One region of the Thalassorhabdus alkalitolerans genome, then DNA from elsewhere that is predicted to be linked to it. Evidence: riboswitches for the same ligand, from Rfam matches in the RefSeq annotation. Region 1 holds a riboswitch; each other region holds the start of a gene.

What was found. A riboswitch is a leader RNA that binds a small molecule or an ion and turns the genes downstream of it on or off. The one in region 1 is predicted to bind cobalamin.
Region 2: it holds a riboswitch for cobalamin, as region 1 does, so the genes downstream of both, ACFPU1_RS12775 (ABC transporter substrate-binding protein) here and ACFPU1_RS09075 (ribonucleoside-diphosphate reductase subunit alpha) in region 1, are expected to answer to the same signal.
Region 3: it holds a riboswitch for cobalamin, as region 1 does, so the genes downstream of both, ACFPU1_RS09695 (5-methyltetrahydropteroyltriglutamate--homocysteine S-methyltransferase) here and ACFPU1_RS09075 (ribonucleoside-diphosphate reductase subunit alpha) in region 1, are expected to answer to the same signal.

Annotation. Positions count from the first base shown of each region.
Region 1 is NZ_JBHSOZ010000003.1:1,290,720-1,292,924, reverse strand. It holds gene ACFPU1_RS09080 (DUF2971 domain-containing protein) at 1-388, shown strand, start outside; cobalamin riboswitch at 663-859, shown strand; gene ACFPU1_RS09075 (ribonucleoside-diphosphate reductase subunit alpha) at 1,046-2,205, shown strand, end outside.
Region 2 is NZ_JBHSOZ010000005.1:379,477-381,681, reverse strand. It holds gene ACFPU1_RS12780 (hypothetical protein) at 188-529, opposite strand; cobalamin riboswitch at 662-860, shown strand; gene ACFPU1_RS12775 (ABC transporter substrate-binding protein) at 1,171-2,178, shown strand.
Region 3 is NZ_JBHSOZ010000004.1:35,501-37,705, forward strand. It holds gene ACFPU1_RS09690 (patatin-like phospholipase family protein) at 1-840, shown strand, start outside; cobalamin riboswitch at 918-1,109, shown strand; gene ACFPU1_RS09695 (5-methyltetrahydropteroyltriglutamate--homocysteine S-methyltransferase) at 1,326-2,205, shown strand, end outside.

The DNA of each region.
Region 1 (2,205 bases):
TCAATATCTATCCCATCTTCACCCTCAGTATACGCTGCAAGAAATCGGGGGAGAGCTGTCAGAACATTTCTTTTCTATACTAGCAACTTGTTCGATCTTTTTTAAGGATGAGGCTTTTAAAAGTGAAGAAGAATATCGAATTGCTCTTCCACGAAAGCTCACTACCAAAGAGAGGGGCCCAGAGGTTTTCTTCCGGGCTTCAAATGGAGTAATCATCCCGTTTATTACGATTCATTTTCCAGAGAAACTTCCTATAAAACGTGTGACCATCGGTCCGAAAAATAACATAGACATTGCTAAAGCAGGTATGGAGTATTACTTAAAAAGTAAGGGATATGAAACGGAGAGGATGGTTATTAGTAAGTCCGTTGCTTCACTGAGGTATTAATTCTTTTATGCAGGGGTTAGTGTAGGTAATATAAATGTATTTTCAGCGAATAGGAAAAGAAAAACAACGCAGCCTTAGACTTTTCGGGTATTACGACAAAATGTGATAATTGACGTCAAATGCTCCCCCCATGTAATAGTAGAGATGCTTTACATTTGAAGAAATAAATTAATAATCTATGGATCTATGAACTTGCTAAATTGGGATAAGTCATGTAGTATGAATGTAGAATTTCACAAGATATTGTGTTTTTTGTTATCGAGAAAACTATATATTGTTTGCCTTGAGATGAGATGCCATTTGGCGTAAAAGGGAATTTGGTGAAAATCCAAGACTGCCCCCGCAACTGTAAGTGCTGACGAAATGAGTCGTATCCACTGTATAAATAAACTTGATCGGTTTTTATACGGGAAGGAGCTCATGGACGGAAGACGCACAAGTCAGGAGACCTGTCTTATCTTAAGATGTTTCACCTTCTTCGGGGATTGAGAAGATGAAACGGTGGCACAGGGAAAGACCAAAGTATCTTTCTCCATTACTTGCTATCGTTTCATCCGCTCACATTAATTTGAGCGGATTTTTTAATTCGAAAAAATATCAGGAGCGGTGAGACGACAACGGCCAGCTTAGAATAAAGCAGGAATAAGGAGGAAGAAAATGACAGTACATGTTAAAGAGGAATTACATGAAGTGATGGATACAATTGATAAAGCTTTTGATCGTTACAATTTTAATGCAAAGGAAATCAAAGAATATATTACATCTTTTACAGGAACGGATAAAGACGTGAACCATCAAGCTATGCTCTATGCATTAAATCAAATACAAATGGACCAGCCAGACTGGACGTTTGTTGCAGCACGGCTGTATTTAAATGAACTATACAAGCAGGCGGCTTTACATAGAGGGTACAGCACGGCGGAGAGACGATATGGAAGCTTGTATAAGCTAATGAAAACGTTACGTGAGAAAGGAATCTATTCCGATCATTTGTTAGCAGCATATTCTGAACAGGAAATTAAGGAATTAGAACGGGAAATTGAACCCAAGCGAGATGAGTTGTTTACTTACATAGGTTTATTTTTACTGGCAGACCGGTATTTAGCGAGAGATCATGAGGGGAAAGTATTTGAGCTGCCGCAGGAGCGGTTTATGATCATTGCGATGACCCTTATGCAGAAGGAAGAAAAAAACAAAAGGCTGGAAAAAGTAAAGGAAGCATATTGGGCACTAAGCAATTTATATATGACGGTTGCGACTCCTACTTTATCTAATGCAGGAAAAAGTTTTGGTCAATTGTCTTCTTGTTTTATAGATACAGTTGATGACTCACTTGACAGTATTTACCTGAATAACTGGGACATTGCCCGCCTCAGCAAGGATGGCGGTGGGATTGGCATTTATTATGGGAAGGTAAGAGCTTTAGGATCAGATATAAAGAAGTTTAAAGGTAATTCCTCTGGAGTGGTACCGTGGATCAGGCTGATTAATGACACAGCTGTGAGTGTGGACCAGCTGGGACAGCGTCAAGGGGCGGTGGCTGTTTATTTAGACTTATTCCACAAGGACATTATGAACGGTTTTCTTGACTTAAAAACAAATAATGGTGATGAAAGAAGGAAAGCTCACGATATTTTTACCGGGGTTACGATACCTGACCTATTTATGCATAAGTTACAGGAGACAGATGAGAACGGAAGAAGCATAGGCGAATGGCATGTGTTTTGTCCTCACCAGGTGAAACAAATCATGGGCTGGAAGAGTGAAGATGGCACTCCGGTTGGTCTTGAAGACTTTTATGACGAAGAAGACCGTAA
Region 2 (2,205 bases), on a different contig from region 1:
CTGGCAGGAACATGAAATAATGTTTTGAACAAAAGAAGAAATACTATTTGATAACCTGATAACAGGCTTTGTCCGGCAGTGAAATACAACGATGATAAATGTCTACGCGTGGTATATACTGGACGACATTTACAATCTTCATGACACCAAAAAGGCTGCCCCGTTAATGGGACAGCCGCAGAAGACACTAATCTATTTTTACTAATTCTACAGGTCCGTGGTCATCACAGTGGTAGCCATGTACATGGTGCAGACGTCCATTGACAATAAAGTCATAGTGATCGCCATGAGGAACAACCTCGTGACCGCAGTCATCATTGTGAGTACATCCGCAGTTCATGGGGGCACATTCGTCAGGGTTACTTTCTGTTACTGAAATTTTACATTCGTCCCAGTGGCCGTTGTGCTCGCGGTGAAGGTGACCGTCATGAACATAATCAATATGGTCACCATGTTTAATTTTAGTGTGCCCGCAAGACAAGCTGTGCTCGTGGGAATGTTTTTCATGAACAGAGTGATCGTGCGCCATTCCTATTACCTCCTTTTTATTATTATTTCACCTTTTTAAACTCATTATCCGAAACAGACGAACATAAAACTTTAGATTGGGAAAAGAGAAGATGGACAAGGCAAGGAATCAATGATACGATTTACTAAAATTATACATGCAATGGAAATAGGTGCAAGGCAAATACTGCCTGCTTAATAGGGAAGTCCGGTGAAACTCCGGCACGGACCCGCCACTGTAAGGGGGCCAATGTAATGATTGGCTTTCTCGAGTAATCTCACTGGGTAACACCCGGGAAGGGACGAGAGGATAACCCCCAAGTCAGGAGACCTGCCTATTTCAACATCACTGTTGACCTACGGGAATTAGGGAGGTGGTTAGATGCTGCACTAAAGTGTGCCTTCACTTGAATATAACCTTAATAGGCGTGACAAGACTTCCAGATATATTTGATGAGAAGTAAGCGTTTCTAACCCGATCCCCGGGGTAGAAACGCTTATTTTTTTGGTAAAGGAGTGGTTGCAGTTAATGTAAAAAGTACACAAGTAACACGCTTTGGTATGAAGAGGAAAGAAATCTTTACAAAAAGAGGAAGTGTCCTTATAATTCAAAATATAAATCGTAATAATTACTATTTGCGATTACTGAGGAGGAGAAATAAAATGAATTGGAGCAAAACATATCCGTTGTCTTTTTTACTGATCGGAACTCTTATTATGGCAGCATGTGGAGCAGAGGGGGATACTGAAACCGGAGCTGCTGAAGCGGAGGCTGATTCTTTGTCCCAGGATGAAGCAGTGGTCATTGAGAACAATGGGGAAGAACTTACATTTGAAGAAGCACCCCAGCGTGCAGTGACATTAAACCAGCACGTAACAGAAGTTATGCTCGCTCTAGGGCTTGAAGACCATATGGCAGGGACTGCATATTTAGATGACGGCATACATCCTGAATACCAGGATGCCTATGAGAGTGTACCTGTTTTGGCAGATCAATACCCTTCCCAGGAGCCTTTTTTAAATGTTGAACCTGATTTTGCTTACGCAGGATGGGAAAGTGCTTTTACAGAGGACAATATAGGAACCTTTACTCAGCTCCTTGAGTACGGGATCACCCCTTATCTTCATGAGTCTTCTTCAATGATTGGCCCGACGCTTGATGATGTATATCAGGATATTACTAATATAGGCCAGATATTTAGAGTGGAAGAAAGAGCTGAGGAATTAATCTCTGCTATGGATCAGCGGATTGCTGACGTTCAATCGCAAATAGACCCGGATACAGATGATCCCTTTAAGGTATTTGTATATGATAGCGGGGAACAAGAGCCAATGACTGGCAGTCAATTTTTTATGACAAACTTAATTGAAATGGCAGGCGGTACTAACATATTCTCTGATGCTTTGGACCAAAACTGGGGGAACGTAAGCTGGGAAGCGGTGATTGAGGAGGACCCTGAATGGATCGTTATTGTTGATTACGGGGAAACAACAGCAGAGCAGAAAAAAGAATTTTTGTTATCATATGATGCCTTGGAAAGTGTGACAGCAATACAAGAAGAGAATTTTGTAGTTGTTCCCTTATCCGCTGCTGCTGAAGGAGTCAGAGCTCCTGAAGCGTTTGAGTTGATGGCAGAAGGATTTTACCCGGATATAGCTAACGAAAATTAGGGGACTTCTTATGAGCGGTATAGCAAA
Region 3 (2,205 bases), on a different contig from region 1:
GGGTTAGCATTTGCCGGAGGAGGAATACCGGGGTCGGCAGCTGTAGGAGTGCTGCTCGCTTTTGAAGAAGCTGGAATTAAGGTTTCACACGTAACCGGATCAAGTTCTGGAGCTATGGTAGCGGCGTTATACGCCTATGGCCATAAAGCAGAGACTTTAAAAAGGATTGTTCCTTCGTTAAACAGGCGTTTGCTTGATTTTGACTGGAGATCTCTTTTCTATAGAGCCTTATTTATTCGGCCCCGAGTAGAAGGGATATTGAAAGGGGAACGTTTACGAAATATTATGGTACAACACACAGGGGATGAACCTCTGTCTTCCTTGAAAATACCATGCGGAATCGTAGCAACTGATTACGGGCGGGGGACAAGCGTTGTTTTTTCTTCAAATTCTGTGGGAGATTATGAATATGTGAACAATACTTCAATAGCAGATGCCGTAAGGGCTAGCTTTGCGATTCCAGTACTCTTTAAACCGTATCATTATGGAGAAAGAATGTTGATTGATGGTGGCGTTACCTCAAATTGTCCTGTTAGAATATGCAGGGCATTGGGAGCAGAACGCGTTATTTCTGTAGATCCTATTACACCTATTATCAATGCAAAGTCTGGTTCAGCAAGCATCGTCAAAGTCATCAATAACGTCATCAACCTTTCATTGAAAACCCAAATGGAAGCAGAGCATAAGGAAGCCGATTATAATCTCTATCCGGAGGTAGGAGCTATCGGGGCTTTTGACTTTCGGAAGGCTAGTCATTGTATTGATTTAGGGTATGAGACAGCTATGGCGAAAATAGAAGAAATAAAAAAAGTATTAACAGAACAAGAACAAGAGTATTGAGGATATGCTGACATAATAGAAAATTTTACTAAAAGCATGGACAAAGGGAAGGAATCAGCTATATACTCAGAAGTATAATTAAATAATATTAAACAGGTGTTGTAAGTTGGTTTTATACATTACAGCTTAAAAGGGAAGCCGGTGAAAGTCCGGCACGGTTCCCGCCACTGTAAATCTGAGTAACCTGCAAAGATCCACTGCTGGAAAGCGGGAAGGAGCAGGAAACAATGAAGATAAGTCAGGAGACCTGCCTGTATGATTACACATGGACCTACGGGAAATAGGGAGGGGTGTTTGCTGAATTAATTGTATTAAGGTTCATTCCTTATGCTACATAGTTTGATAGAAGCATTCAGGCCGCTGTGGTTTGTTTGCTTTTTTGTGTTGTTAATTAGAATAGGGTACTATCCTCTATCAGTTGTCTGTGTCGTGACGCTGACAGTCTTACTAGTGAGAAACTCAAAAATAGAAGAGGAGAGAATAAAATGAGTGATACAGTAAAAGGACCATTTAGAGCAGATCATGTAGGCAGTTTCTTAAGACCGGAACGATTAAAAAAAGACCGCCTGCAGAGGAACAGAGGGGAAATCACAGCTGAGGAACTGTGGGAAATGGAGAATGAAGAAATAAAACGACTGGTAGATAAACAAAAAGAAGCTGGCTTAAAAGCTGTAACAGATGGGGAATTCAGACGTGCATGGTTCCATTTGGATTTCATGAAAGAAGTAGAAGGAATGGAATTTGTCACGTTGGATAAAGGCCTTATCTTCAGCGGAGGAACGGAAACAAAGGCAGAAGGTGCTAAGGTGACGGGCAAGCTGTCTTTTGGCGATCATCCTGTGGTGAAGGAATACAAATTCCTTCACAGTATTAAGGGAGACCATGAAGCAAGAATCACAATACCGAGTCCTAGCATGTTTATTTTCAGGACAGTAACGGATGAAGAAAAAAAATTCTATTCTTCAGAATCTGAACTCTTTGCTGATCTAGTTAAAGTATACAAAGACGCAATCAGTGCTTTATATGACTCAGGCTGCCGCCACCTGCAATTTGATGATACTACTTGGTCATTATTCCTGGAGGCCGAGAAGGACAAGGACCTGGTTCTGTCGGGGGGACTGCTTCAGGCCAGAGGTCTTGACCCACAAGAAACCCTTGAATTATTCGTTGACACTGTAAATGAGGCGATCGCAGACAAACCAAATGATATGACAATAACAATGCACGTTTGCAGAGGGAACTATAAGTCCACGTATGCATCAAGCGGCAGTTATGATGCGGTTTCCGAAATTATGTTCAAGAAATTAAACGTAGATGCTTTATTTCTTGAATTTGATGATGAACGTTCCGGAGGCTTTGAACCGT